Linked DNA regions of Methylicorpusculum oleiharenae. Each later gene encodes a partner of the first gene's protein in a complex. Links are inferred from orthologs where the notes say so. Each region holds a gene or a part of one and is shown in the gene's direction. Other genes may lie near its edges.

Region 1 (5,373 bases):
ATAGAGCAGCAAGTGCTGGCTTCCGGTCGCGGGATGCGGGACTGCGAACTCGCAGAGCTGGATGAACTGTGGAATGAAGCCAAGCGGTTACTCAAAGGGCAGAAAGAGTAAAGACGCTAAAGGTTTTTGGTTCAGGATTTTTGTTGTTCAAAACCTGAGTTAAAAATTGGGTAGGTTGGGTTGCATGCTTTTCGCAACCCAACAAATTAAGGCTTCGGCCTTGAAATGTTGGGTTGGCTATCGCCAACCGCAACCTACGTGGAGCGTTGTTTCTATGCTGAAAAGTTACGAATTAATAGTTCCATTGCAACTGGGTGCGGATCAGGTCGCCTGAGGCTTGGCCCAGATAATCGCTAGAGGAGCTTGTGCTTACGACGGTATTGGTTCTGTCCATCATCGTATAGGTCATGACCAGTTCCAGCGCTTTCATCATTTGCCATTCAAAGCCAAAATCAATTTCTTCAACATGCGTATAAGCGGCATTTGCTGCACCTTTATGCGGGCCGTCGTAATGTTGCCATTTCACGAACGGAATTAAGGTGCCTTGTGAGCCCAGAATCTTATCGATTTTATACATGGCTTGCACATAGCCGCCTCTGAGGGATTTTCTCTCGATGACGTTGTCAGTTACGTTAAGTGTAGGGCCTTTACCCCAGTTCCATTCAGCCTGTAAGCCAAAGGGCTGTGGAAACAAAATGGCATGAATCGCCGCTCTATCTTCGCTATTGCCTTTATCATCTGCAGAGGGTTTTTTATTAGATATTCCGTCGAAAGTCCTGTAATCGACTGGAGAGACATTGAATTTACCAGACATCGCATCCGCGCCAACCTCCACGACCTGTCCCTCAAATACAGAACCTAAAAAGTCCAGTTCGATCGGGTACGTTGCATGGGCAACCATGTACAGATCATCGTTGGTTTCATCTCTGTTAAGTCCTTGACCGTTATAGACACCGAAGCCTAATACGCCATAGTCACCCGACGTTTTCAGACCTTTCAGACTTAAATCTTTCCACAGCTTTTGCACATGAGTCGGAGACCAGTAGGCGAACAAGCCTAAATCACGCTCACTGGGTACCGCACTGTTAAGCGCATCGGCCCGGTCAAGGGACAACCTGTTTTGTGATGACTGCAGGTTTTCCCAGCCAAACGGAACTTTGGATTGACCTGCACGGATACGGTATTCATGCGTTTTATCAAAGGCTAAGTCAGCATAGGCGTCACGCAACTGCGCAAAATTTTGACTGCCACCGGTTGAAGTCGCAAAATCCGGTTGTATATACAGCGATACATATTCGTTGATGTCGCCCGAGAACACCAAACGAACCCGCCGGAACGAGAAATTGCTGTTGTCCTTGATCGATTTGTCGCCTTCGTTAGAACGCAACTCAGGCTCGCCTGCGGTGCGGTCACCGGTCAGTTTTTGGTTATAACGAAGCTGGGTATAGCCTCTTAGATTGATTTTGTTAAACCATTTTTCGTCATTTTTAGCATTCGCTTCTCTGACTGCGACTACGTGCTCTTCCAATTCTTTAAACTCTTGCTCCTTATTTTTCAGATCATTACGAATCTCGGCAATTTCCTCATTTTGCTTGGTTTTGTCCTCTACTTTTTCAAACGTGCCCAATTTAACCCGTCCAGGACCGTCTTCGGCAAAAAGCTGCTTGGTTTCGCTGTCCATATAAAGATCTATTGCTAAAGCACTGGTCGAAAGGCTGAAGCCCAGAACTGAAATGATCGCCAACTTCATTTTTGTAAGTTTCATGTAAGCTTGTATAAGAGTAGAAATTGCAGCAAGCTTATAGGCTTAAAATGACAGCTTTGTGACAGAAATGTGACAGTTTTGTTACAGTTTTTAGGATTGTTGAAAGGCCTGGTTAATAAATCTGGCTTGAATGTTTTTTTATACAACTCCTGACTGTTTATTCTGAAAATACAGAGTGTAGGATGTGCTGAGTTAAGAAGCGCATCAATCGCGAACGATGCGCTTCACGCTGTTCAGCACATCCTGCTCATCTTTCATTTTCTGACGTGATGGTGTGACTTCATGTTCGTTAGGATCTGGTTGTGAAGGGGAAGTTATTCTTGGCACATGGAATGCATTAATTAATGCGAGTCAAGAACTAATGTGGAGTACGTAACATGAGCGAGCATCCATTACAATCATTCCCGGTAGAATGGTCGGATTTCATAGAATCGCTGAATGCAGAGTTTTTTAGCACCAAAGGCTATGGCGTCTATGCCTTTTTAAGCTTTGATCATATCAAACTGCTTTACGATGAGCTTTTGGGAAACCCTGTCCCCGTAAAGGTGTTTATTAAAGTGTTCGTCAGAAATTTCAAGTAACTGTTTTTTTAAGTCATCCGATGCTCGGGCTTGCCAGGCATGCAGTGTCACTCAAATTGCCGGTTAAACGTCGTCATGAGTTTTGGTGATCGGACCGCATTCTAATTTGAGAGCCTGATCAAAGCTGAGACCCAGAATATCGGTTTGTCTCATTGACGACGCCAGAGAAAAAGCTAATGCAGACGCCAGAACTCTGGAATGATAGGAGAAATCGTTAACAAAAACGGGCAGTGTTTCATTGAGTTGTTCGGCGGATTTGAGTTTTTTATCGAATGCCTGACGGCGAAAATGTATCTCTTCCATCAATAAACGATTATTTTGTGTTTCTTCCGACAGTGCCAGAGACCAGGTTAAGTCAGGGTGAAGCCTGCATTCTCCGATATAATGGCCCGAAAGCGATTGATGCCATTCCTTTGGACTAATCAATGAAAGGTGGTAGTTATCACCTTTTCTATAAAGCCAATATTTCCTGTCCAGCACCGGTTTGAAGCGAATGCGGCTTTCCAGAATGAAAAGCGAGGTAAACAGTTCCGACGCTATCTGGGTAATGGGTTTTGGCGGCGCGTTAACGTGTTGCTGCAGATCGTTCAAACGGTCGATTACAGAACACAAACCTTTGCCTTGGGGATTGGGCGATCTAACTTTTTTGGCCATCTTCACACATAATAATTTTGCTTTACAATCTATCAGCATCCGGCGTAAACCCCAAATAAGGCGTTACCTTGTCTACCGTTGGTATCTCGTTGAACTTTTGCGTACTTTTAGTGTTTTTCGTGGATCAAAAGATTTTTCCGGGTTTATAATGCAAAATTTTTCAATACTTTATCTGAATGTCTGAAGACTATACCTACGATCGTGATTATGAGATGGAGGCACTGAAAGTCTCGCCTCATTCTATACAGGCCGAACAATCAGTGCTGGGCGGCTTGATGCTGGATAATCAGACCTGGGATTCCATTGCTGACAAAGTAGTTGAAAGCGATTTTTATCGTAAGGACCATCGCCTGATTTTTAAGACGATAGAGCAGCTTGCTGAAAAGCAGGAGCCTTTTGATGTCATCACGCTATCCGAATCCTTGTCAGCAATTGGCGAGTTAACAACGGTCGGCGGATTGGCTTATCTCGGGACGCTGGCCAAAGACACGCCCAGTGCTGCCAATATTGTCGCATATGCCAAAATTGTCAGGGACAAAGCGATACTCCGGCAGTTGATTCATGTCGGTACCGATATTTCCAATTCCGCTTTTAATACCGAAGGCCGGGATACGGCGGAATTGCTGGAGAATGCCGAACGGCAGGTGTTTCACATTGCCGAGCAGCGGCAGCGCGGACAAGGTGGTTTTACCGCAATTAAGTCATTATTGGCGCAAGCAGTCGATAAAATTGAACTGCTTTACGAGCAGGAGGGCTCAATCACCGGTGCCAGCACGGGATTTAGCGATTTTGATGAAATGACTTCAGGTCTGCAGCCCTCTGATCTGATTATCGTAGCAGGGCGGCCGTCGATGGGGAAAACTACCATTGCCATGAACATGGCTGAAAACGTTGCGATCAAAGGGGATAAACCGGTCGCAGTTTTCAGTATGGAAATGCCGGGTGACTCATTGGCCATGCGGATGATGTCGTCGTTAGGCCGTATTGATCAGCATAAGGTCAGGACGGGTAAGCTGGATGATGATGAATGGCCGCGTCTGACCTCGGCGATTAATATGCTGGCGGAAACCAAATTGTTTATCGATGATACGCCCGCACTGACGCCGACTGAAGTACGTTCAAGAGCTCGGCGCTTAATGCGTGAACACGGTCAGTTGGGTCTTATCGTGCTGGATTATCTGCAATTGATGCAATCGCCTGCCAGCGGTGAAAATCGCGTGCAACAAATTTCCGATATATCGCGAAGCCTCAAGGCTCTGGCCAAGGAACTGAACGTGCCGGTCATTGCCTTGTCACAGCTGAACCGGAATCTGGAACAACGTCCCAATAAACGCCCGGTGATGTCGGATCTTCGAGAATCAGGCGGTATCGAGCAGGATGCCGACGTCATTGTTTTCGTTTACCGGGATGAAGTCTACAATCCCGACTCGCCCGATAAAGGTGTTGCCGAGATTATTATCGGTAAACAAAGAAACGGTCCAATTGGAACGGTCAGGCTCACCTTTTTGGGACAGTACACGCGCTTTGAGAATTTTGCAGGGCACAGCTACAGTGACAATGACTACGAATAACCATTTCCTCTCTTTATGACGCCTACCGCTTATGCCGTTATCAATCTTGATGCGGTCGAACATAACCTAATGAAAGTTCATCACTTTGCCCCGCATGCCAAAATCATGGCGGTGATCAAGGCGAATGCTTATGGCCATGGCATGTTACGCATTGCTCAGGCTCTCAAGCCTGTGGATGGATTTGCCGTCGCCAGAGTCCATGAGGGAATTCGATTGAGACAGGCGGGTATACAGCAACGCATCGCTGTTTTGGAAGGATTTACCTGTGAAGAAGAATTGGACAGTCTGATCCGTTTCAATCTGGATGCTGTCGTACATTCTTTGGGGCAGGTTGACATTTTTGAAAAAAAGCAGGCGCATGAACAAATCGCTATCTGGATAAAAGTCGATTCGGGCATGAACCGGCTGGGATTTAAGCCCAACGAAATCAAAGTCGTCTATCAGCGTTTATTACAGTGCCCCGTAATCAAGCAACCATTCAATTTCATGACGCACTTGGCTAACGCCGATGATTTGTCAGATGGTATGACAATGGCGCAAATCAGACTTTTTAACGACGCAGTGGCAGACTTTCCTGGCCCACGAAGTGTTGCCAATTCGGCCGGTATCATCGGTTGGAAGGCCTCGTTGGCCGATTGGGTCAGACCCGGCGTTATGTTATACGGCGTTTCACCTTTTGCCGATAACACGGGTGAAGAGCTTGGGCTTAAACCCATCATGGAACTGCACTCAAGACTGATTGCGGTAAAACCCATTTTAAAAGGCGATACCGTAGGTTATGGCGGCACTTGGCTGTGCGAGC
Region 2 (2,937 bases), 980 kb from region 1 along the record:
TTGATTATGGCTGCAATTAAGCAGCGCGAAGTTGATGAAAGAATAGAATTGGATGATGAGCAGGTTATTCTTGTGCTGGACAAGATGGTCAAGCAGAGAAGAGAGTCAATTCGACAATTTCGTGCCGCAGAAAGAATTGATCTTGCTGAAATTGAAGAGGCCGAAATTGTAGTCATACAAGACTATTTGCCTCAGGCCTTGACAGACGAAGAGATCGATTTAATGATTCGAGAGGAAGTCGAAGCACAAGGAGCGGTATCTATTAAAGATATGGGTAAAGTGATGAATGCTCTTAAGGAGAAGATGCAGGGACGTGCAGATATGGCTCAGGTAAGTATAAAAATAAAAAGTGTCTTGGCGGGATAGTTCCGCCATTCTTACCTCAGGCGGAGTTCCACATAACATATACACAATTTGCCAAGCTGAAAAGCCGGTCTTTTGCGGTTCGAAAATGGTTTGTATGCTTTATGGAATTCCATATTGTTACAGTGGCAGTTGGGCAAAGATCATGCGGTATTTGTGTCTGTTTATTCAGGGAAAGCCTCTTAACTCATTCGAGATATAAGGTGAATGATGTCGGGTAGGATACCTTCCTCGTTTATAAATGACCTTCTGGCGCGGGTTGATATCGTTGATTTGATTGACTCTCGTGTGCCTCTAAAAAAAACGGGGAGCAACTATGTTGCTCGCTGTCCCTTTCATACAGAAAAAACACCCAGCTTTTCAGTCAGTGCCAAAAAACAGTTCTTCCACTGTTTCGGCTGTGGCGCCAGCGGTAACGCGATAACTTTTCTGATGGATTACAATCACCTTGACTTTGTGGAGGCGGTTGAAGATCTTGCCGCATTCGCGGGCATCGAAGTGCAAAGAGAAAAGGATGTCGGCATTGAGCAGCCAGAAAAAAAAGATATCAGTCATCTCTATAATCTGATGGGCAGTGTGGCTGCTTTTTATGCCGAGCAACTGAAACAGAATCCCGAAGCAAAGAAAGCGGTTGAATACCTTAAGGTTCGGGGAGTCAGCGGCGAAATCGCCAAGTCGTTTATGTTGGGCTATGCTCCTGGTGACTGGAATTCATTGTCAGGCCGATACGATACGAAGGATCTCCTCGAAACAGGTATGCTGGTTGCTCGGGATGGGGGTGGGTCGTATGATCGTTTTCGCGGGCGAATCATGTTTCCCATCAGAAATAAACGGGGCAATGTGGTTGGCTTCGGTGCGCGGGTTTTAGATGATACATTGCCCAAATACTTGAATTCGCCTGAAACGTCCCTATTTAGTAAAAGTAATGAAGTTTATGGTCTATATGAGCTATTAAATGCCAAGCAAAAGCCGGAGCGCATATTGATAGTCGAAGGTTACATGGATGTGGTTGCTTTGGCTCAATTTGGTATTAATTACGCAGTTGCAGCGCTCGGTACGGCCATTTCCAAGGCGCATGTTGATCTTTTATTTCGCTTTTCCAAAGAAATTGTGTTTTGCCTAGATGGTGATTCGGCAGGGAGGCAAGCCGCATGGCGCGCCATGGAGTCGGTATTTTCCAGTGTCAAGGACGGTCGGATAGTGAAAATGATGCTGTTGCCGCATCAGCATGATCCTGATTCGTTGGTGCGTGAGGAAGGCGTTGATAAGTTCGAGCAAAGGATGGCTGGCGCGGCAACCTTGTCGGATTATTTTTTCGGGCAATTGACTGCTGATTTGGGGTTGGGGACAGTTGAAGGCCGAGCGCAACTGGTCGAAAAAGCCAAGCGATATCTAGAGTTGTTGCCTTATGGGGTGTTCAGGGAAATGATGTTTGCCAAGCTGGAAACAATGTCGGGTATGGGCTCGCTGGATGTTTTATCAAAAAAAGCTAAACTGAATTTCGGTCGACCGAGAAAAGGCACAGGACAAGTAATGCGCACTTCGCCGGCAAGGGTCGCGCTGGCCTTGCTGGTGCAAAATCCAGAATTAGCGGATTTGCTAGAGCAGGAGGATATGGATTGGAGTCATTTGGATTTTCCAGGTTGCGAGATTTTTCGAGAAATTATGTCCGTTATTCTCAGGCAGAATCCGCCCAATGCGTCCGTTCTTTTGGAGCAGCTAAGAGGGCATCCTGATGAAAAGCTCGTCAATAAGCTGGCCACGATGGAATTATTGGTCCCTGAGGATGGGGTAAAAGCCGAATTTTTGGGTGCGATTAAAGCAATAGTAAGTGGATCCAGAACGATCCGGATTGAAAAATTGATTGATAAGGAGCAAAGCGAAGGATTGGATGAGAGCGAGCGAACGTTGCTAAAAAAATTACTCTCCAGCTCAAATTAGCAATGTAAGCTTAACATAAGGATTTAGTTGTATTATAATTATCGGTTCAGCGGTGTTGAGCTGGATGTTTTCTGTGAGTAAAAGATGAACCAAGAACAGCAGCAATCCCAATTAAAACAATTGATAACTAAAGGCAAAGCGCAGGGCTACCTGACTTATGCCGAAGTGAATGATCATTTGCCTAGTGACATAGTCGATCCAGAGCAAATAGAAGATATCATTGGCATGATCAATGATATGGGGATACAGGTGTACGAGGTTGCGCCTGACGACGACTCATTGATCACTGACAGTGCGGTAACCGATGATGAAGATGACGATGAGGAAGTTGCGGCTCTAGCGTCGGTTGATAGTGAGTTCGGGCGAACAACTGATCCGGTCCGCATGTACATGCGTGAGATGGGTTCAGTGGAATTGTTAAGCCGGGAAGAAGAGCTGAAAATTGCCAAACGGATTGAGGATGGTCAGCAACAAGTTGTTAGAGCGATTGCCCGGTCATGCAAAGTGGTTGAGAGCTTTTTATCGTCTTTCGATTCTATAACGGATGAAGAAGGTGGTACTCGTTTGTCCGATTTAATCAGTGGTTTTGTTGATTTGAGCGAGCCTTCTGAGCAACTGTTGAGTAGCGCTGCT

The links. The genes of interacting proteins can lie anywhere in the genome.
Region 2: the proteins of dnaB (region 1) and dnaG are in contact, whole or in part, in a crystal structure (PDB 2R6A), measured with the Geobacillus stearothermophilus proteins. The link is inferred for Methylicorpusculum oleiharenae from one-to-one orthologs. Residues at the interface, in WP_033016901.1 of Geobacillus stearothermophilus: Ser13, Glu15, Ala16, Gln18, Glu91, Leu92, Asp94, Ala95, Val96, Pro97, Thr98, Ala99, Ala100, Asn101, Tyr104, Tyr105, Ile108; in WP_049624496.1 of Geobacillus stearothermophilus: Lys456, Leu457, Leu458, Pro459, Ala460, Asn463, Ala464, Leu467, Leu535, Leu536, Ile537, Ala538, Gln544, Glu545, Asp548, Tyr549, His552.

Annotation. Positions count from the first base shown.
Region 1 is NZ_WUTY02000001.1:2,086,820-2,092,192, forward strand. Bases 2,405-5,373 are described here. They hold dnaB (replicative DNA helicase), read left to right. Parts: upstream 2,405-3,176; coding sequence 3,177-4,571; downstream 4,572-5,373. Other genes in these bases: GO003_RS09590 (DUF2452 domain-containing protein), read right to left, coding at 2,410-3,000; alr (alanine racemase), read left to right, coding at 4,587-5,373. Outside these bases: mazG (nucleoside triphosphate pyrophosphohydrolase), read left to right, coding at 1-111; GO003_RS09580 (porin), read right to left, coding at 293-1,765; GO003_RS09585 (hypothetical protein), read left to right, coding at 2,143-2,346. UniProt on the Escherichia coli protein: The main replicative DNA helicase, it participates in initiation and elongation during chromosome replication. Travels ahead of the DNA replisome, separating dsDNA into templates for DNA synthesis.
Region 2 is NZ_WUTY02000001.1:1,106,587-1,109,523, forward strand. It holds dnaG (DNA primase), read left to right. Parts: upstream 1-570; coding sequence 571-2,304; downstream 2,305-2,937. Other genes in the region: GO003_RS05235 (GatB/YqeY domain-containing protein), read left to right, coding at 1-366; rpoD (RNA polymerase sigma factor RpoD), read left to right, coding at 2,389-2,937. UniProt on the Escherichia coli protein: RNA polymerase that catalyzes the synthesis of short RNA molecules used as primers for DNA polymerase during DNA replication.